2 regions of the Salinisphaera dokdonensis CL-ES53 genome follow, and region 1 is predicted to be linked to the other one. Evidence: riboswitches for the same ligand, from Rfam matches in the RefSeq annotation. Region 1 holds a riboswitch; the other holds the start of a gene.
The links. Region 1 has a riboswitch for glycine ahead of gcvT (glycine cleavage system aminomethyltransferase GcvT). Riboswitches for the same ligand answer to the same signal wherever they lie in the genome.

Region 1 (11,044 bases):
CCGAGCGAACGCGCTGAGCAGCTCTGTGCGGCGAGCGAAGATGAATTCATCGACGCTTTGCAGGACGCTTTCGGTCAGCGCCTCGGCGCGCTCGAACTGGCCGGCCCGCGCGGCAGCTATCCGCTGGCGCGCGTGCTCTGCGATCGAGCTGCGGTGGACCGCGCGGTGCTGATCGGCAACGCCGGGCACGCGCTGCATCCGGCCGCGGCCCAGGGATTCAATCTCGCCATCCGCGATGCGCTGGTGCTCGCCGCCATGCTGCGCGAACGTCTGGCGGCCGATCCGGAATTCGATCCGGGAACCGCCGATCTGCTGAACGGCTGGGCCGAAGCTCGTCGCCCGGATCAGCATCGCGTGGCCAACTTCACCGACGCCATCGTGCGTGTTTTCTCCAATCGTATCCCAGGGCTCGATCATGCCCGGGGTGCCGGCTTGTTCGGCCTGTCGCTGCTGCCGGCGATTCGCGATGACATGGCCCGGCGCAGCATGGGCTTGGCCTTGGCGCCGGCCAGGACATCATCTAGCGTTCGCGAGGGATCGGCATGAGTACACGCACATCGCGATACGACGTCGCCATCGTCGGCGGCGGCATGGTGGGCGCCGTTCTGGCGGTGGCGCTCAGCCGCGCCGATTTCTCGGTGGCGCTGGTCGAGGCCAAACGCCCGAAGCGTTTCGATACGAACGACGATTACGACCTGCGCCTGTCCGCGATCGCGCCCGGTCCGCGTCGCGTGCTCGACAATCTCGGTCTCTGGGATTCGGTCGAGCGGCGTCGCTGCTGTGCGTTCACGGGCATGAAGGTCTGGGATGCGGGCAGTGCGGCGGAACTGTTTCTGGAACATACGGCGGTCGGCTTGCCCGAACTCGGTCATATCGTGGAGAACGATCTGGTCGTCGACAGCGCCTGGCAGGCGCTCACCGACGTCGATATCTTTTGCCCGGCGATGCTGGAAAGCCTCGCCATCGAGACAGACGCCGTGCATCTGTATCTCGACGACGGCAGCACGATCAAGGCGGCGCTCGTGGTGGGTGCCGAGGGCGCGAACTCGCCGGTGCGTGCGGCCGCCGGTATCGAGACCGCGGGCTGGGCCTATGGTCAGCGCTGCACGGTCGGCGCGGTCACGCCCGAGCGGCATCATCGTCATATCGCCTGGCAGCGGTTCATGGAGACCGGGCCGGTAGCGTTTCTGCCGCTCGCGGACGGACGCTGTTCGCTGGCCTGGCATGCGGACGACGCGCTGGCAGCAGAGCTGGCCGAGCTCGATCACGACGCGTTCTGCGCACGTCTGACCGAAGCCAGTGCCGGCGTGCTTGGCCGTATCGAGCGCATGGATACGCGCGCGGCGTTTCCGCTCAAGTTGATGCATGCCCGTGAATATTGCCGGCCGCGGGTCGCGCTGGCTGGTGATGCCGCGCATGTGCTGCACCCGATGGCCGGGCAGGGCGTAAATCTGGGCCTGCTCGATGTTGCCGAACTGACCGCCGCGCTCGAAGCCGGCCGCGCGGCTAATCGCGATGCGGGCGATATGACTTATCTGCGGCGTTATCAGCGCGCGCGCATGGCCGAAAACCTGATGATGATGGGCGCCACCGACGCGCTGAAGCGCGTCTATGGCAGCGACAATCCGCTGCTGCGCAGCCTGCGCCAGCAGGCGATCGGCGTGGCTTCGAATCTCGCGCCGATCCGCCAGATCATGATCCATCAAGCGGTCGGACTGGCCGCCGACGGGCCGCGATTGCTGCAGTAGCCAGCGATCGGGGGCTTGCTTGGCGCAAGCCGAGCGCGTCGGTATAGTCGGTTTCACGGTCAAGAACCGCGTGGGAGAGAACGGGCTGCGGCCCGTCACCGAAGGCGCACCCGCCCGGAAACGCTCAGGTACCCGAACCACGCGGCCGCCGCGCCATGACGTGCGGCACGGTCGACTCTGGAGAGCAGCCGCGGGCAACCACGGCTCACCGAAGGGGCAAATCTCTCAGGTGCCAGGACAGAGGGGCGACAGAACGAAGCATGGGCTTCGGTCGTGCCTGTTTACTGCTGCTCAACCTGAGAATCCGATGGCCAAACGCACCCCGCTATACGACGCGCATGTCGCGGACAACGCCAAGCTGGTCGATTTCGCCGGCTGGGACATGCCGATCGACTACGGTTCGCAGATCGCCGAGCACAAGGCAGTGCGCGAGAGTGCCGGTATGTTCGATGTATCGCATATGGCGGTGGTCGATATCACCGGCAGCGAGTCACGCGTTTTCCTGCGCCGTGTGCTCGCCAACGACGTGGTCAAGATCAACGAAGACGGCCGCGCGCTTTACACCTGCATGCTCAACACCCGCGGCGGTGTGATCGACGACCTGATCGTCTATCACCTGGCGGGCGAGCTTTACCGGATCGTGGTCAACGCGGCGACCACGGAAAAGGATCTCGCCTGGCTGCACAGCCAGGGCCGCGATTTCGAGGTCCAGATTCAGCACCGCCAGGATCTGGCGATTATCGCGGTACAGGGCCCTCGAGGCCGCGACCTCGGCGCGTCGGTGCTCGATGACGAACTCGGCGCAGCGGCCATGCAGCTCAAACCGTTCCGTGTCGCCAGTCAGGGCGATCGTTCGGTTGGGCGTACCGGCTATACCGGCGAGGACGGGTTCGAACTGGTGCTGCCGGCCGACGAGGCGGTCAGCGCATGGAAGACGCTGCGCGATATCGGCGTGGCACCGGTCGGTCTCGGCGCGCGTGACACGCTGCGGCTCGAGGCGGGCCTGAATCTCTACGGCCAGGACATGGACGAGGACCGCACGCCGCTCGAATCGGGCTTGGGTTGGACCGTAGCGTTCAAGCCTGCCGATCGCGAATTCGTCGGCCGTGAGGCACTCGAGTACATACGCGAGCAGGGCGTGGCCGAAAAGCTCGTTGGTCTGGTGCTCGAAGGCCGCGGCGTGATGCGCAGCCATGCGGCCGTGCGTGCCGCCGACAGCGACGCTGACGAAAAGCAGGCCAAGGGCGAGGTCACCAGCGGCAGCTATGCGCCGAGCCTGTCGCGCTCGATCGGGCTGGCGCGCGTGCCGGCGGAATGGGAGGAGCGCGTCGAGGTCTGCCTGCGCGGCAAGTGGTTGCCCGCGCGGATCGTGGCCTATCCCTTCGTGCGTAATGGCAAGAGCCGTATCGACGACTGAGGGGCTTTCTGAGTAGCCTCTACCGACCATCTGTTAAAGCGCAGCGCGCGACTTCTGCTTAAAGGAAAGCCCCATGAGTGAAATCCCGAAGGATCTGTCCTACACCAAGACCCACGAATGGATCGATTACGACGGCGATGGCACCTGCACCGTCGGCATTACCGACTACGCGCAGTCGTCGCTCGGCGATCTGGTGTTCGTGGAACTGCCCGAGACTGGCACCAAGGTCGGCGCGGGTGATGCGGTTGCCGTGGTCGAGTCGGTGAAAGCGGCCTCCGATATCTATGCGCCGCTCGACGGTGAAATCGCCGAGATCAACGAACAGCTCGAGGATTCGCCGGAACTGGTCAACGAAGACCCGTTCGGAGAAGGCTGGCTGTTCAAGATCAACGTCTCCGACCCGGACGCGGTCGAGAATCTGCTCGATGCCGATACCTACGAAGGCATCGTCGAGGACGAAGAAGACTAGCGCGCTGCGCGTGCCGCCCGCCGGTCGATGATCCGGCGGGGCGGCGTCGCGCAGCCGGAAAACGACCAGCGAGGCACCATGCCCTTCATTCCGCATACCGAAGACGATATCCGGTCGATGCTCGACGCCATCGGCGTAAAAGACATCGACGATCTGTTCGACGAGATCGATCCGCGCCTGCGCGATGTCAGTCTGGATTCGATTCCGACCCGTGCGAGTGAACAGGCGGTATCGCGGCTGATGGGCGAGCGCGCGGCCCGAGATAGCGGCGGGCTGTGTTTCATCGGCGCCGGCGCCTACGAGCACCACATCCCGGCTGCGGTCTGGGAGCTGACCACGCGCGGCGAGTTCTATAGCGCCTATACGCCGTACCAGCCGGAAGCCAGCCAGGGCACCCTGCAGGTCGTCTACGAATACCAGACCATGATGACCGGTCTCACCGGCATGGACGTGGCCAACGCCTCGCTCTACGACGGCGCTTCAGCGCTGGCCGAGGCCGTGCTCATGGCGGTACGTGCGAACCGCAAGTCGAAGGCGTCGCGCATCCTCATGCCGGCGAGCGTGCACCCTTTCTATCGCCAGGTCGCGCACAACATCTGTGCGAACCAGGGCATCACATTCGAATCGATCGATTTCGATACCGCAAAGGGCACCATCGACCGCGATGCGCTCGAGCGCTGGTCCGGCGAGGACGTCACCGCGCTGGTGATTCCGCAGCCCAATTTCTTCGGCGCGCTCGAGGATGTCGATACGCTCACCGACTGGGCGCACGACAACGGCGCGCTGGCGATCGGCGTGGTCAATCCGCTGTCGCTGGCCGTGCTCAAGGAACCGGGCCGCTGGGGCAATGGCGAGGGCGCGGATATCGTGGTTGGCGAAGGCCAGCCGCTGGGTGCGCCGCTGGCGTCCGGTGGGCCGTATTTCGGCATTCTGTGCTGTCGCAAGAAGCATGTGCGCCAGATGCCCGGCCGTGTAGTCGGCCGCACACAGGATCTCGATGGCCGCTCCGGCTATGTGCTCACGCTGCAGCCGCGCGAGCAGCACATCCGCCGTTCGAAGGCGACCTCGAACATCTGCACCAATCAGGGGCTGCTGGTCACCGCTGCGACCATCCACATGAGCCTGCTGGGGGCCCAGGGGCTGGAGAATGTGGCGGCGACCTCGATCGCCAACACGCGTCGTCTGGTTGAAAAGCTCACCGCGATCGACGGCGTGGAGCGTGTGTTCGACAGCGTCTGTTTCCACGAAACCCTGCTGCGGCTGCCCGCCGATGCGCAGGCCGTACTGGACGCCCTCGCCGAACGCGGCGTGTTCGGCGGGCTGGCGCTTGCGTCGTTCTATGACACGCTCGAGAACACCGTGCTCGTCTGCGCCACCGAAACCAAGACCGACGCCGATCTCGACACCTATGCCGATGTCCTGGCGGACGTGCTGCGCACGCACGCCGCGGTGTCGGTCGCCTAGCCATCCATCGATTCCATCGATCAATCAAGGACTCACATGACCCAGCAGATCACGCTCAAGGGCAATCCGGTTCAAGTCGGCGGCAAGCTGCCCGCTGCAGGCGACCAACTGGCCGATTTCAGCCTCACCGGTTCCAACCTGCGGGATGCGAGCCTCGAGTCCTTCTCGGGCAAGCGCAAGATATTCAATATCTTCCCCAGCATGGACACACCGACCTGCGCGCTGTCGGTGAAGCGCTTCAATGCCGAGGTCGATGCGCTGGACAATGTGGCGCTGCTGCAGATTTCAGCCGACCTGCCGTTCGCTCATGCGCGCTTTTGCAGCGCAGAGGGCCTGGAAAACGGCACGACCCTGTCGATGATGCGCGACAAGCGTTTCGCCGAAGACTACGGCGTCCTCGTCGCCGATGGCCCCATGGCCGGCCTGTGTGCGCGTGCCGTGATCGTGGCCGACGAGAACGACACCGTGCTCCATAGCGAACTGGTCGCCGAGATCGCGGAAGAGCCGAACTACGACGACGCCCTGGCTGCGCTCAAGGTCTGAAGCCACAACCTATTTGGAACAGCCCGGAGCGAAAGCGGCGGGCCGAATACCCCATGACCGAAAAGCTGATCTTCGAACACAGCCGTCCCGGCCGCCGCGCACTGGCACAGGCGCCGGCCGAGGCGCCGTCCATCGACGATATTCCGGCCGCGCTACGGCGCGAGTCGGGCGTGGGCCTGCCGGAAGCCTCGGAGATGGACGTGGTGCGCCACTACACGCGGCTGTCGCAGCTTAACTTCTCGATCGACACGCATTTCTATCCGTTGGGTTCGTGCACGATGAAGCACAACCCGCGGGCCTGTAACACGCTCGCCTCGCTGCCGGGTTTTCTGAACCGGCATCCGCTGGCGCCGGCGAGCCACGGCCAGGGCATGCTTGCCTGCCTGTACGAACTGCAGGAAATGCTGACCACCGTGACCGGCATGGACGCGGTCTCGCTCACGCCGATGGCGGGCGCTCAGGGCGAGTTCACCGGCGTGGCCATGATCAAGGCCTATCACGAGTCGCGCGGCGACACCGCGCGAGACGAGATTCTCGTGCCAGACGCGGCGCACGGCACGAACCCGGCCACCGCCGTGATGTGCGGCTGCAAGGTGGTCGAGATCCCGACCGATTCGGACGGCGACGTGGATATCGCCGCGTTGCGTGGTGCGGTATCCGAGCGCACAGCCGGCATCATGCTCACCAATCCGTCCACGCTCGGGGTGTTCGAGCAGGACATCCTCGAGATCGCCGAGATCGTGCACGGCGCCGGCGGGCTGTTGTATTACGACGGCGCCAATCTCAACGCCATTCTCGGCAAGGTCCGGCCCGGCGACATGGGCTTCGACGTCATCCACATGAATCTGCACAAGACATTCTCGACGCCGCATGGCGGCGGCGGGCCGGGTTCCGGCGCGGTCGGCGTGGGCAAGCGCCTTCGCGACTTCATGCCGATCCCGGTGGTCGGCAAGGACGGCGAGGGTGATGCCGCGACCTATCGCTGGCTCACCGAGCAGGACGTGCCGCATACCATCGGCCGCCTGTCGGCCTTCATGGGCAATGCCGGCGTGCTGCTGCGCGCCTATGTCTATGCGCGGCTACTGGGTGCGGAGGGCATGACGCGGGTGGCGGAGTTCGCGACGCTGAACTCGAACTACCTAATGGCGCGGCTGCGTGAACATGGCTTCGACCTGGCGTTTGCCGATCGGCGCGCCAGCCACGAGTTCATCGTCACTCTCAAGCGCCAGAAACAGCAGTTGGACGTCACCGCGACCGACTTCGCCAAACGTTTGCTCGACTACGGCTTCCATGCGCCGACGATCTATTTCCCGCTGCTCGTGCCGGAATGTTTTCTCATCGAGCCGACCGAGAGCGAATCCAAGGAGACGCTGGATGCGTTCGTGGCGGCCATGGTCGCGATCTGGGACGAGGCCAAGGCCGATGCCACGACGCTGAAAGACGCGCCTGTCAATCTGCCGGTGCGCCGGCTCGATGAAGTGGCGGCGGCCAAGAACCTCGATCTCAAGCATGAGTCGGCCACTGCCGCCGACGCCTGATTCCAGACGTCGCTCAGACAGTCGCGTCGGCCCGCTGTGGCATGATGCGCGGCTGATCTCGGCGCGCTCCACCCCGTGGTGCGCGCTGCGTTTTACAAGATACAAGGACGATTTATGTCAGCTCTGATCTGCGGATCCTTCGCCTACGACACGATCATGGTCTACACGGGCCACTTCAAGAACGAGATCCTGCCGGATCGCGTGCACATGCTGAACGTGTCGTTCCTGGTGCCGGAGATGCGCCGTGAGTTCGGCGGCTGTGCCGGCAATATTGCCTACAGCCTGAAGCTGTTGGGCGGCGAAGGCGCGCCAATGGGCACCGTCGGCAGCGACTTCGACGACTATGCTGACTGGATGGACAAGCACGGCATCAGCCGCGACTATCTCAAGCAGATCGACACGGCTTACACCGCACAGGCCTATATCACTACCGATCTGGACGATAACCAGATCACCGCCTTCCACCCGGGCGCGATGGGCCATGCCCACGAGCAGACCGTGCCGACCGATGGCAGCGTGTCGCTGGGCATCGTTTCGCCTGACGGCAAGGACGGTATGGTTCAGCACGCGGCGCAGTTCGCCGAGGCCGGTATCGATTTCATCTTCGATCCGGGCCAGGGCCTGCCGATGTTCAATGGCGAGGAGCTCAAGCGCTTCATCGACCAGGCGAGCTATGTGACGGTGAACGACTACGAGTCGCAGCTGATGCTGGACCGCACCGGCCTGTCGCTCGAAGAGATGGCGGGCCAGCTCAAGGCGCTGATCGTGACCAAGGGCGGCGAAGGCTCGGTGATCTATGCCGACGGCGAGCGTATCGAGATTCCGGCCGGTTCGCCGACCGCGCTGGCCGACCCGACCGGCTGCGGCGATGCCTTCCGTGCCGGCCTGATCTATGGCCTGCAGCAGGGCATGGACTGGGAAACCATCGGCCGCGTTGCGTCGCTGATCGGCACCATAAAGATCGAGCGTCCGGGTACCCAGAACCATCGCTTCACGATGGACGAGTTCGCGGCGCGCTATAAGAAGGAATTCGAGCGGGACATGTTCTAGTCGATTGCCGATCGACCGCTACCCGCCGTGATCAGCATGCCGCATACGCTGACGACGCCCCGCCTCGCTCTGCGCGAGCCGGGGCCGGCCGATGCCGAGGCGATCTTCGCTTTCGCCAACGATCCCGAAGTCGCGCGTTACATGACGTGGGCGCGACATGTCGATCTCGACGATAGCCACGATTTCCTCGACGACGTGGCGGCCGGCTGGTCGTCCGGCGAGGAATACTGCTGGTTGATCGAGCACGAGACGCTCGGGGCGATCGGCACCGTGGCCTGCGTGTTCAGCGAGCAGGGCGCCGAGATCGGCTATGTGCTGGCGCGCGACGCATGGGGTCAGGGACTGGGCCTGGAAGCCGCGCGGGCCGTGTTCGATGCCGCGCGCTCGCTCGACGATATCTATCGAATCTGGGCGAGCTGCGATCCCGACAATCGCGCATCCATGCGTATTCTCGAGCAGCTCGGCATGGTCTGCGAAGGCCGCCTGCGCCGCTGGTCCGAGCGGCCCAACGCCGACGATGCCGACGGCACGCCGCGCGATGTCTTCATGTATGCCTGGGTGCGTTGACGCGCATAAGACACCCGTAAGCCGAATGACTAATTGACGTCACTCCTTCCTGCTAGAATCCGTCGCCATGTTCGTGCATCCCGATATCGACCCCGTCGCCATTGCCATTGGTCCGCTTGCCGTTCACTGGTACGGGCTGATGTATTTGTTGAGCTTTCTCGTCGGCTGGGGGCTGGGCATCGTGCGCACGAAACAGGCGCATATCCAGTGGCAGCGCGAGGAAGTCGGCGATTTCCTGTTTTATGTCGTGCTTGGCGTGGTGATCGGCGGGCGCGTGGGCTACATGCTGTTCTACCAGCCCGGCATGTTGCTTGAGAATCCGCTGCAGCTGTTCTATATCTGGCAGGGTGGCATGTCTTTCCACGGCGGCATGCTCGGCGTGTTCGCCGCCGCCGGCTGGTTTGCCCGCGCGACGAATCGAGCGTTCTTCGATATCACCGATTTCGTGGCCCCCATCGTGCCGGTCGGGCTGTTCTTCGGGCGTATTGCCAATTTCATCAACGGCGAGTTGATCGGCCGTTCGGCCGATGTGCCGTGGGCGATGGTCTATCCGCGCATCGACATGGTGCCGCGCCATCCGTCCGAGCTTTACGAAGCCGCGCTTGAAGGCCTGGTTCTGTTCGCACTCCTGTGGTGGTTTGCGAGCAAGCCGCGGCCGCGCATGGCCGTATCGGGCCTGTTCCTGATCGGCTATGGCTGCCTGCGTTTCTTTGCCGAGTTCTACCGCCAGCCGGATGCATTCCTCGGCTTTGTCGCCTTTGACTGGATGACCATGGGCCAGGTGTTGTGCACGCCGATGATCCTCGGCGGCATCCTGCTACTGGCCTTGGCTTATCGTCGTGAGGCGGCGACGTCATGAATACTGCGAATACGCCGCTCGAACAGCCGTATCTCGATCTCATGCGCGAGGTGCGTGATCACGGCACCCGCAAGGCCGACCGCACCGGCACCGGAACGGTCTCCGTGTTCGGCCGCCAGATGCGTTTCGATCTTTCGCGTGGTTTCCCCGCGCTGACCACCAAAAAACTGCACCTGCGCGCGATCATCCACGAACTGCTGTGGTTCATCGCCGGCGATACCAATATCGGTTATCTCAAGGACAATAAGGTCCGGATCTGGGACGAGTGGGCCGACGAGAACGGCGATCTCGGGCCGGTTTATGGCTATCAGTGGCGCAGCTGGCCGGCGCCGAACGGCGAGAGCGTCGACCAGCTCGCCCGCGTCGTCGAATCGATCAAGAACAACCCGGACTCACGCCGGCATATCGTGACCGCCTGGAACCCGGCCCAGGTCGACGATATGGCCTTGCCGCCATGCCACCTGTTGTTCCAGTTCTATGTGGCCGAAGGGCGGCTGTCCTGCCAGTTGTATCAGCGCAGCGCGGATATCTTTCTCGGTGTGCCGTTCAATATCGCCTCCTACGCGCTGCTCACCCACATGGTGGCCCAGGTCTGCAATCTCGAGGTCGGCGATTTCGTCCATACCCTCGGCGACGCGCATCTTTATCTGAACCATCTCGATCAGACCGACGAACAGCTCACGCGGTCACCCATGGCCGCGCCGCGGCTTTGGCTCAATCCCGAGATCGACGATCTGTTCGCGTTCGGCTTCGACGACATCCGTCTGCAGGGTTACGAAAGCCACGCCCGGATCAGCGCCCCAGTCGCGGTCTGATCGCGGGCGGCGGCCGCGCCGCCGGTGCGGCCGCGGGTTTGCTTCTTTAGTCGAGGATTGCGCCGGTGGGCGCAACCTTCACTATCGAGACGGCCAATTCGGCACCCAGGGCAGGCTTGCCTGCGATATCAGCAACATGGGCTTCAACCGTTTTCACAAGGTTTGCGGCGATCGGCCGATAGTAGCCGAACAAATGTATGAGATTTGCGGACCGGGGCACGGTCGTGGCGTCGAATTCTGCGCTAGACTTCCCTGAACCTCGGCTGACTGGGCACGGGAGCTATGACGCAACCCCGAACGGTACGTGTGCTTATTGTGGATAACGATCCTGAGGATCGTTCACTTCTCGCAGATTTGCTGCGTTCGGGGCCGCGTAGCCGTTACGAACTGACAATGGCCGGCTCCTATGCCGACGGGTTGGCTGCGCTTCGCCGAGGCAGTTTCGATATCTGTCTTCTGGACTACGAACTCGACGGCCACACGGGCCTCGAGTTGATCCGCAGCCCAGCTGCGGTCGCGCTTGGCGCGCCGATCGTCGTGCTCACCGCGCACGACGACTACGAGATCGATCTTG
Region 2 (11,044 bases), on a different contig from region 1:
TAATTGCCAATTGCCGGTTGGCGACCCAGACCGTCTTGAGATGTTCGAATATCTCTTTCGGCATCCCCTTGGGCAAGTCAACGAGACTGAACTCGTCCTGGATGTCGATTCGACCGATATTCTTGCTGTCGACGCCCGCTTCGTTGGCAATCGCCCCGACGATATTGCGTGGCTCGACGCCATGCGCGTGGCCTACGTCGATTCGAAAGGTCTCAAGATCGCCGTCGGTGAACGCCGCATCGCGCTTCTTGGGTTTGCTCGATCCGTCTGCGCTGTCGCCAAATTTCGCAGAGCCTGGTTTAGCACCTTTCTTCCCCGCCTCGAGCATCAGCGGCTCGTCGCCCTGAGCGAGATAGGCCAGCACAGGCGCCAGCTCTTCGAGCTCCACGTTGTTCTCGGCCTGATACTCGTCGATCAAGCGTCGGAACGTGTCGAGCTTGGCGCTTTTCAGCGTGTCGGTAATACGCTGCTTGAACCGACCGATGCGCTGTTCGTTGACCTCCGCCATGCTGGGGAGATCCATCGGTTCAATCGACTGTCGAGTAGCTCGCTCGATCGCCTTGAACAAGCGTTTCTCGCGCATCGTGACGAACAGGATCGCATCGCCTTCACGGCCGGCCCGGCCCGTCCGCCCGATCCGGTGCACATAGGACTCGGTGTCGTGCGGAATATCGAAATTGATGACGTGGCTGATGCGTTCGACATCGAGACCACGAGCAGCCACGTCGGTGGCAACGAGAATATCCAGTTGGCGATTCTTGAGCCTGGCAACCGTGCGTTCACGCTGCGCCTGTGCGATATCGCCGTTGAGCGAAGCACAGGCATGACCACGCGCTGACAGACGTTCGGCCAACTCGTCGGTCGCTTTCTTGGTGCGCGCAAACACGATCATCGCATCAAACGGCTCGGCCTCGAGCAGACGCGTAAGCGCATCGAGCTTGCTCGTGCCACCGCCGACAATCCAGTAACGCTGACGAATATTGACCGCGGTCGTCGTCTTCGTCTGGATCGTGACTTCCTGGGCGTCCTTCAGATGCTTCTTGGCGATCCGCCGGATGGCCGAGGGCATGGTCGCCGAGAACAGCGCGACCTGGCGCTCCGGCGGCGTCTGCTCGAAGATCCATTCGACATCGTCGATGAATCCCATGCGCAGCATTTCGTCGGCTTCGTCGAGAACCATCCAGCTGAGCGCGTCGAGCTTGAGCGTGCCCTTCTTGAGATGATCCATCACGCGCCCGGGCGTGCCGACCACCACATCCACACCGCGCTTGAGCGCAGACAGCTGCGGCCCGTAGCTCTGACCGCCATAGATCGGCAGCACGGTAAAGCCACCGATATGACTGGCATAGCGCTGGAACGCTTCGGATACCTGAATCGCCAGCTCGCGCGTGGGCGCCAGCACAAGCGCCTGGGGCGCCTTGCCGCGGCCGCGGCCGTTCTCGCGCAAACGCGAAAGAATCGGCAGCGCAAACGCGGCCGTCTTGCCGGTGCCCGTCTGCGCCTGGCCAAGTACGTCCCGGCCTTCGAGCAGCGGCGGAATGGTGGCTGCCTGAATGGGGGACGGCGTCTCGTAACCGACCTCCGACAGCACCGACATCACGGCATCGGAAAGGCCCAGGTCGCGGAACGCGATCGGGTCGGAGGAATCATCTTGGGAAGAGGCGGACATGCGTTGCCTGCAAGCGCGGGGCGCTGGCGTGCGCCCTAGAAACTGCCGCGCCGAATGACGCGGGCGCATATTCTAACGCGTTCGCTCGGGTAATCGCGGAAAATGCCACAAATTAGTGATTCGAGTCTCCTGGCGCGTGGAGCGGCACGCCATATCCCGCTTGTGGTCCTTCGCGCACGGTGCTAATTAATCCTTCAGGGTGCACCGCCCGTGCACGGGGACATCGCCTGAGATGCTTGTCGGGAATGCCAGAGGCAGCGCCCGTGCGCAGCACAGGCAGGGGGATAGCGAGATGTCGATCGAGGCGCCGTATTTTCCGATTATTTATGTGCGCGGCTACGCCGCCACCGACGGCGAGATCGAAGACACCGTCGCCACGCCGTACATGGGCTTCAACCTGGGCGCGACCAAGAGCCGTCAGGATCACGAAGGCACGATCAACCGCTTCATTTTCGAATCACCGCTGTTGCGGCTGATGAAGGATGAAGGCTATACCGACACCTATCGAGACGGTGACTATGTCAAGGGCGAAGCGCCGGCGCGCAGTGTCTGGATCTTTCGCTACTACGAACAGACATCGAACGACCTCGGCGATGGAAAACGCCGACAAATGGTTGAATTCGCAACGGACCTGCGCCGCTTCATTCTCAGCGTACGAGACAAGGTCTGTGGTGCCGACAACGAAGCCCGCGACCGATTTCGTGTCTATCTCGTCGCGCACTCAATGGGCGGGCTGGTCAGTCGCTGCTATCTTCAGAACATCTGCATTCACGGTAGCGGCGATGCAAAGCTCGACGGCCAGCTCGAACTGCCAGGCGCAAGCCTGGTCGACAAGGTCTTCACCTACGGCACGCCGCACAACGGGATCGATATCCGCGGCTTCAATGTGCCGGACCTCGGCCTGACCCGAGCGTTCGAGGCGGATACCTTCAACCGTGGCGACATGGCGGAGTATCTGGCATTCGACGGCAAACCGGCACGCGTCGACAGCCTGGGCGGCCATTTCCCACCGGAGCGCTTCTTCTGCTGCCTGGGCACCAACTACAACGATTACACGGCTTTTTTCGGCCTCGCCCGCAAAGGCACGGGGCCGATGAGCGATGGCTTGGTGATGATCAGCAATGCGGCAGTCGACCGGGCGCCGCGGGCGTTCATCCACCGTAGCCACAGCGGCGCCTACGGCCTGGTCAACAGCGAAGAGGGCTACCAGAACCTGCGGCGTTTTCTATTCGGCCAGTTTCGCGTGGAGGCGCAGCTTGCTGTCGATGGCATCACCCTGCCCCCGGCGATCGAGAAAGCCGTCGGCGGCCACGCCGGTCGTCATCGAGTGAATGCCGCCTATTACATCGAAACCGAAGCCGCCGTGCGCGGCGCGCGCTATTTCCTGCACCAGCGACGCTTCGACCAGGGCTCGGCGTTGATGAAGAACTACAACGAACTCGTGCACGAGCACGACCCGCTATATCTATTCACCGGATACCTGCACGGCGGCGCCAAGATGCCGGGAAGTCGCGATCGCGCCCTTGCCTTCCAGTTACGCGTCGCGGTTCAGGTGCCGGCCTACGAGATCGACAACGCGTTCTGGTTCGACGAGCACTATCCGGGCGATTACATCTTCGACGACACCCTGACTTTTGAGGTGCGTCTCGGGCAATCGCCCGTGTCGATCAGCTACGGACTGGCGTCGCAGCATGCGCCGCGACGCGCACCGCGCCGTATTCCGAATGATGATCTTGCAATCGCCACGGACGGCACGATGCGCTTCGAGATCCCGCTGGGCTTCGATCCCGCCAGCGCCAATCCGCCCGCACCCGGTTTTTCCGGACGCTTGCTGTTCACTGCGTCGCCCTGGAATATGAGCTAGCCGCGATCTATTGAGCCCGCTCGTCGACCGCGGCCGCAATCCAGTCCGCGGTAAGTGCCGACAGGGTCCAGCCCAGATGTCCATGTCCGGTGTTGTAGAACACGTTCGCGACCTTGCCGCGACCAACCTTCGGCATCATGTTCGGCATCATCGGGCGCAAGCCGGCCCAAGGCACCACATGCTGCGTGCGCACGCCCGGAAAACACTGATTGACCCAGTCCACCAGCGGCTCGATCCGATCGGCGCGTATATCGCGGTTGAAGCCGTTAAACTCGGCAGTGCCCGCGACCCGGAAGCGATCCGGCCCGAGTCGACTACTGACGAGCTTGGTCTCGTCGTCGAGCAGGCTGACTTCCGGCGCAGCCTCGCGTGATGCCTGGTCAGAGAGATCGACGGTGATCGAATACCCCTTCACCGGGTACACGTTCACACGGTCGCCCAGTTGGGCCGCCATGTCCCGACTCCCCGTGCCGGCACAGATCACGACATTCTCGAATTCCGTTGTGTGTCGGTCATCGGGCAGGTCGTTTTCGTAGGCCGTTACGTGAACGCGCTGACCATCCGTGCGTACGCTCTCGACCGTGTGGTTATAGCAAAAGCGTACGCCGTGGCGTTCCGCCGCAGCGGCGAGCCCATTGGTGAATTTGTGAATATCCCCCGTGGAGTCGCTTTCCGTGAAGAACCCGCCGTAATATTCACCGGCAAGCGTCGGCTCGATGGCCCGCATTTCCTCAGGGGTAACCGGCTGGCGGTCCAGGCCACCGGCGGCCAGCAGCTTGGATACCTTTTCCGCATGCCGGTATCCCGAGCGATTGCGGTAGATATGCAGAATGCCCTTGCGCTTGACGTCGAAATCGACGTTTTCGCGCTCGGCCCAGGAGAACAGGTAGTCGCGTGCCTCGATCGCCATGCGGGCGGTTTCGGTCGTGTTCTGCTGGTACTGCGGTATGGCCGCCATGAACTCCAGAAACCAGGAGAACTTGTGCCAGGAAGGCTTCGGGTTGACGAGCAACGGCGCGTCGTTGCGGAACATCCACTTCAGGCCCTTGAAAATCATCGGCCAGTGGTTCCATACCTCGGCATTCGAGGCCGACAGCTGCCCACCGTTCGCGAACGACGTTTCCATCGCCGCATAACGGTTGCGGTCGTAGAGGGTGACGCCGTAGCCGCGGGTAATCAGTGCGTAGGCCGTAGTGACGCCGGTGATGCCGCCGCCAATGACTGCGATCTGGTTCATGACTCTCTATCCGATAACGTCGAGCGTTTGAATCCCTGCACACACCGCGCAGAAAGTGCCCCTCCGTTTCTGGACCTGAGAGATTCGCGACTCGGCTAAATGCGAAACGCTTGCTCCTTCGGTGTGCCGGCGGACGAATGCACCGGCAGCTCTTCGGAAGATGGGGTGATACCGGTCCCTGGTGCCTGAGAGTTTCCGGGGCGGTTGCTCCTTCGGCGCCGGTTCCGCAGAACCGAGCTCTCCCGATATCACACGCTGTTTGTGTACCGTGGTCACACAGATGAACTTGTGACCACCGGTCGCTGCATTTCCCTGGGCATCGACCGGGAGTCAAGAATAACACGAGCGGGCCAAAGGGCATGCAGCCAGAAGTGATGTATCAAGCGGCTTACAGCGAATTCGATACCGATGAACGCTGCGCGATTCTGGAAGTCTCCAACCACCCGGGCGACCCGGCGGTCTCCATCGCCCGAGCGCGGGTCGCGCCCGGGGTCACCACGGCATGGCATCGTCTGCGCAACACCGTGGAGCGCTACCTGATCGCGAGCGGCACCGGCACGGTGGAAATCGGCGACATGGCGCCCGCGCAAGTCGCCCCCGGCGATGTAGCACTCATCCCGGCCGACACGCCGCAGCGCATTCACAATACCGGCACGCAGGATCTGATCTTTCACGCGATCTGCTCGCCACGATTTCGACCCGACTGCTACGAGTCGCTGGAATGAAATCAGGCGGGGTCAGCGTCATTCGTATTTCATACGGCGCACAACCAGCCGAAGTCGATTGACGCCCTATCTTTTGCAACCGGGCACGAGCAAATCGAGCCGTACAACGCGGCGCGTGACGCTAGCCCACCACGCGATCGCGGCCCTCCGCCTTGGCCTTGTAAAGACGCCGGTCTGCGTTCGCGAATACGCTACGAAAATCCAGCCCGTCGCGGCCGAGCTCCGCGATGCCGATACTGATCGACAGCGCAATCTCCTGCCCCCGATAACGACACGCCCGCAGTCGAACACGCTCGCAAAGCATGTTCGCCACCGGCCGGGCATAGTCGATATCGGCGCCTGAAAGCAGGATACCGAACTCTTCGCCACCCAGCCGCCCGGCGACATCCGTCTTGCGGATACGCCCGGCCAGGATGTCGGCCACAAAACACAGTGCGACATCTCCGGCATCGTGACCATAGTCGTCATTGACGCGCTTGAAGTGATCGACGTCGACCACGAGCAGCGAAACCGGCGTCTTATGGCGTAGAAACCGCTGGCGCTCCTGGGCGAATACGTCGCGAAAGCGCGAACGATTGGCCAGGCCCGTCAATGGATCCACCAGTGCCAGGCGTCGCAGCTCGGCTTCGGTGCGCTCACGGCTCGCCTCGTACACATGAGAGAAGCCAGCGATAGCGATCGCACAAAGTATGACGTGCACAACCTCGATCAAGCCCGGCATTCCCGGGGTCACCTCGAACTTGCGCGCCAGAATCACCCCGGCGCAGCCCATGAACACCATCGCCACGACCATGCCCTGCCATCGCCCGAGCAGCAGGTGCGACAGCAAAGGCACGAGCAGCACCCACACAAACACCGTGGCGCCGTTTTCTGGCGATGCGAGCGCATACATCATCACGATGAAGAACGGCACGATGAAGAGCAGGCTGCGAGGCCTCAGGCGTTCGATTTCCTGAAGCACGTACAGCAACAGCGCGGCATAGGCGACAAGACAGAGCTCGGCCACTGCCAGCCAGATATCACCGACATAGAAATGCAAGGCGGCGAAACACAGTACCGCGGAACAGGTAAACCACAGCAACGCCCGCAGCACGGCGCGCTGGTGCGGGCTGACCTCTCGGCTGCGGAACGAGTATTGCGGGTCAGCCATGGGTTAGCGCGTCACCTTGCCGCAAGGCGGCTCAATATTTTCGACGCGACAGGAGCCGGCAGCAGACCACTTCATCACATCGTCATGCACGTTGGCGTACCCGCGATGATCCCCCGCATATGTCGTCGTACCAGCCAACGCATTCTCCCCAGGGCACGAATCGCTGCAGCCGACTGGTTGCGCGCAACTCCAATGAATTCCCCGATTCTGGTTATAAAGACAATCAAACAACCTGTCGACGCTTCTTTCGCAGTAGCCACACGGCCCGTAAATGAATTGCCCGTTCAGGTTTTCTTCAACACGCATGCGCATCGTCGCGATATCTATGGCCAAGAAACTGATCGCATGTATATTCCGGTCGATTAGTGTCCTTAGGTCCCTGACTTCGCCACGCAAGTCGCGGCGTCCCACAGGCGCCCGCTGCCAAGAAGCTGCGGACATCTACCGACCGGAATGCGGCGCCTATACAGTGGGCGTGCGCCAGAATCCTGGCCACGCACGACCACGCTGGCGGCCTTGGTGAGCTATCCATAGCCATACCCGCGCTGGTTCAATAAGCGTCTGATACACCCTATCGGCCGTGCGCGTGAAAACCACTGCGGCCACGCGCGGTCGACGCGTGAGCGGGCAAACCTAGTCTTCGGCCCGACCTCTGGAATATTCGCCGATCGGTCAATAGTGGATGGTGGTTAACGCTTGGCCACGCCTGGCCGTCGCGGGCATGCCAGCTCAGGGCTGGCTCGTGCCGAGCGTCCGCGCTTGGTGTAAGTTGGTAAGCGATTTTCCGACATCGACCCACTGTTTCTTAAAGGACTTGGACACCCCATGATCAACGCAGCCGAAGCGATCGAGCGCCTCAAACTGGGCAACCGACAGTTCATGGATAATATCCAGAACGAGGCCACGCTGAGCAAGTATCCGCGCCCCGCCGAACTGGTCCGAGAGCAGGAACCGTTCGCTATCATCCTGGGTTGCTCGGATGCCCGTGTGCCGGCGGAAATTGTATTTAATCAGGGGCTTGGTGATCTTTTCGTTATCCGTGTTGCCGGCAACATCGTTGCGCCGACTCAGATCGGCAGCATCGAGTTCGCAGCGGCCAAGTTCGGCACCCCGCTGGTTGTCGTACTCGGCCACACGCAATGTGGCGCCGTCACCACAACACTCGACGAGCTGCAACAACCGACCGAGAATCAGTCACCCAATCTGCGAACCATCGTGGACCGCGTTCGACCGTCGGTAGAGCAGCTCCTGGAGACCGACCTAGCCAGCGATCGCCATGCGTTGATCCGCGCCGGTGTGCGGGCCAACGTGGCCAAGTCGGTACAACGGCTCCGGAATGGCTCGGACATTCTCGAGCAGCTGATCACCGACAAGCAGCTCACCATTATCGGCGCGGAATACGCGATCGAGACGGGCGAAGTGGTGTTTCTGGACGAGTATGTCGAAGACTGATCGACACTCGATCTTTTCGCTCACACGACCATCCACCTGATTACCAACGCGGTCGCTGAGCTTGCGACCGCGGACAGCTTGGCCATACCCGGTAAGCCGGCTACTCTCGGTCAAATGCAGTTAGCAGCCTCCGACAAGCGCTGCCCGGGATCTAGCCGACCTGTCTAAAACAACGAGGAGAACAACAATGAAATTACTATCCAGTCTTGCGGCGATGGCGCTTCTGTTTGGCTCGACCGGCGTGACCGTTGCCGCCGACTCAATAGATGGCCTCGTGAAAACCGAAAGCCCGTATCCGGTAGCCGAGACAGTCCAACGCTTCGAAAAGATCGCAAAAAAGAAAGGTCTGACGATTTTTGCGACTGTCGAGCATGCCAAGGGCGCTGAGAAGGTCGACATGACGCTGCGCCCCACCACCGTCGTGATCTTTGGCAACCCGAAGGGCGGTACGCCGTTCATGCAATGCGCGCAATCGATCGGTATCGATCTGCCGCTGAAGGCGCTGGTCTGGGAAGATGCAGACGGCCAGACATGGATGGGTTACAACGACCCGGCCTACATCGCCGAACGTCACGGTGCCTCCGACTGTGCCGCGGCACAGCCCATCAGCAAGGCCCTCGCTGGTCTGACCAAGGCAACGGTCGCCGAGAAGAGCGGCGGCTAAAGCGCCGTCCGACAATCACGACACAACAAATAACAAGCCGCGTCACGAACGCGGCATTTTCATGCGATCAGGAGATCGACCATGGCTGAAGGTTCCCCCAGACTGCGTACGGTATCCGGGCTCAGCGACGCGCCGCCGTCGTTGTCCCAATCCGCGCTCGTGCTTATTGATTGCCAGAACACCTATCGGGAAGGCGTGATGCAGCTCGTCGGTGTCGAGGCCGCGCTATCGCGCGCTCAGACTTTGCTCATGCGTGCACGCGATGCGGGAATTCCCGTGTTCCATATCCGTCACGACGCGGGCGCCGGCTCACCCTATGATCTGGATACCGCGCTGGGTCAGATCTCCGACGAGGTCGCGCCGCGTGACGGCGAGTCGGTGATCACCAAGACACACCCGAATGCGTTCGTGAACACCGATCTGCACGACCAGTTGCAGAAGGCCGGCGCAAGCCAGCTGGTACTTGGCGGATTCATGACCCATATGTGCGTGAATTCCACGGCCCGGGGTGCTTTCAATCAGGGGTACGCGCCAACCGTGGTCGCCGCTGCAACCGCAACTCGCGACCTGGCTCGTGGCGATCACGTGACCCGTGCCGCCGATCTGCACGAAGCCAGCCTGGTGAGCATTGCCGACCTGTTCGGCGTCGTCGTAGACGACGTCGACGATCTACCCGGCTAGAAATTCAGCCCGCTAACGCCGAGGCGCCGTTCAACTGACCTGCTCGAGCGCCTCGGCAAATCGCGTCACGGTACGGTCGACATTCTCGAGTTTGTCCAAGCCGAACAGACCGATCCGGAACGAGTGAAAGTCGTCGCCCTCGTCGCACATCAGGGGCACGCCGGCTGCAATCTGCACGCCGGCTTCCCGAAAGCGCTGACCTGACTGGATCTGCGGGTCGTCAGTGAAGCTCACGACAACCCCCGACGCCTGGAAGCCCTCGGCCGCCACACTGCGAAACCCCTTCGCCTCGAGCCGTTCGCGCACCGCGCGTCCCAGCGCGAACTGGCGTTCCTTGGCCGCGTCCAGGCCGAGCGCCTCGGTCTCTTTCATCATCGCCAGCAGCCGGGTCAGGCCGTCGGTCGGCATGGTGGCGTGGTAGGCGTGCTTGCCGGCCTCGTAGGTTTCGATGATCTGCAGCCACTTGCGCAGATCGCAGGCATAGCTGCTGCTGGTGGTCGATTCGATCCGCTCACGGGCCGTTGCGCTCAACATCACCATCGCGCAGCAAGGTGAACTGCTCCACCCCTTCTGCGGCGCGCTGACCAGCACGTCCACGCCGCAGGCCTCCATATCGACCCAATGGGTACCGGAAGCGATGCAATCGAGCACGAACAGGCCATCGTGCTCGTGCACCGCATCAGCAATCGCACGCAGATAGTCGTCGGGCAGAAGCATGCCGGCCGACGTCTCGACATGCGGCGCGAAAACGACAGCGGGCTTTTCCTCGCGGATACGTGCGACGACCGTCTCCACCGGCGCCGGGCGAAACGGCGCCTGCGCGCCTTCGCCTTCGCGTTGTGCCTGCATCACCGTCGAGCTTCGAGCGATATCGCCCATCTCGAGTATTTGGGTCCAGCGATAGCTGAACCAGCCATTACGGATGATCAGGCAATGTTGGCCGCCGGCAAATTGACGCGCCACGGCTTCCATACCGAAGGTACCGCTGCCCGGTACGATCACACAGGATCGCGCGCGATAGACTTCCTTCAACCGTTCGGAGATTCCATTCAGCACGTCCTGAAAACGTACCGACATGTGATTGAGCGAACGATCCGTATAAACGACCGAATACTCGAGCAACCCGCCCGGGTCGACCGGCGACCATGAGTCCGTCATGTGCTCCACCTGAGTGTCTGCGCGTCAAAGCACTTACTGTCGCATAAAACAGTGACGTCGCCGGTAGCGTCGCACCGATAAAGGTTCTAGCGGCCTGTATGCTGAGGGTATGCGCGACGAAACCAAACCATGAATCTGCTGGCTCACCTGTTGCTCGCAGACCGCAGCAATACATCTTTCGCGGGCCAGATCCTTGGCGACGAGATCAAAGGCTGGCTCGACGATCGTTTTGCGCCGCGTACGCGGCACGGGATCAAGCTTCATCGCGCCATCGACCGCCACAGCGACGACCATGCCCTCCATCGCACACTACGCCAGCGCTTCAATCCGCCGCTGCGTCGCTATGCCGGCATCGTTGTCGATATCGGCCTCGATCACGCGCTGGCGCGGCAATGGCATCGTTTTCACGACGAGTCGCTGCCCGTCTTTGCACGCCGCGCGCAG

Region 2: linked by a shared signal. The riboswitch ahead of SADO_RS12925 (D-amino acid dehydrogenase) and the one ahead of gcvT (glycine cleavage system aminomethyltransferase GcvT) in region 1 are both predicted to bind glycine.

The regions. Positions count from the first base shown of each region.
Region 1 is NZ_APND01000001.1:639,123-650,166, reverse strand. It holds gene ubiH (2-octaprenyl-6-methoxyphenyl hydroxylase) at 1-546, shown strand, start outside; gene SADO_RS02955 (UbiH/UbiF/VisC/COQ6 family ubiquinone biosynthesis hydroxylase) at 543-1,748, shown strand; glycine riboswitch at 1,810-1,894, shown strand; glycine riboswitch at 1,916-1,999, shown strand; gene gcvT (glycine cleavage system aminomethyltransferase GcvT) at 2,056-3,165, shown strand; gene gcvH (glycine cleavage system protein GcvH) at 3,239-3,634, shown strand; gene gcvPA (aminomethyl-transferring glycine dehydrogenase subunit GcvPA) at 3,713-5,098, shown strand; gene tpx (thiol peroxidase) at 5,135-5,641, shown strand; gene gcvPB (aminomethyl-transferring glycine dehydrogenase subunit GcvPB) at 5,695-7,179, shown strand; gene SADO_RS02925 (carbohydrate kinase family protein) at 7,294-8,229, shown strand; gene SADO_RS02920 (GNAT family N-acetyltransferase) at 8,266-8,796, shown strand; gene lgt (prolipoprotein diacylglyceryl transferase) at 8,864-9,655, shown strand; gene SADO_RS02910 (thymidylate synthase) at 9,652-10,470, shown strand; gene SADO_RS02905 (putative bifunctional diguanylate cyclase/phosphodiesterase) at 10,753-11,044, shown strand, end outside.
Region 2 is NZ_APND01000004.1:106,002-117,045, reverse strand. It holds gene SADO_RS12935 (DEAD/DEAH box helicase) at 1-1,669, opposite strand, end outside; gene SADO_RS12930 (esterase/lipase family protein) at 1,962-3,533, shown strand; gene SADO_RS12925 (D-amino acid dehydrogenase) at 3,541-4,770, opposite strand; glycine riboswitch at 4,933-5,025, opposite strand; gene SADO_RS12920 (cupin domain-containing protein) at 5,130-5,495, shown strand; gene SADO_RS12915 (GGDEF domain-containing protein) at 5,617-6,645, opposite strand; gene SADO_RS12910 (carbonic anhydrase) at 7,471-8,097, shown strand; gene SADO_RS12905 (DUF302 domain-containing protein) at 8,285-8,761, shown strand; gene SADO_RS12900 (cysteine hydrolase family protein) at 8,843-9,442, shown strand; gene SADO_RS12895 (aminotransferase class V-fold PLP-dependent enzyme) at 9,473-10,600, opposite strand; gene SADO_RS12890 (acyl carrier protein phosphodiesterase) at 10,730-11,044, shown strand, end outside.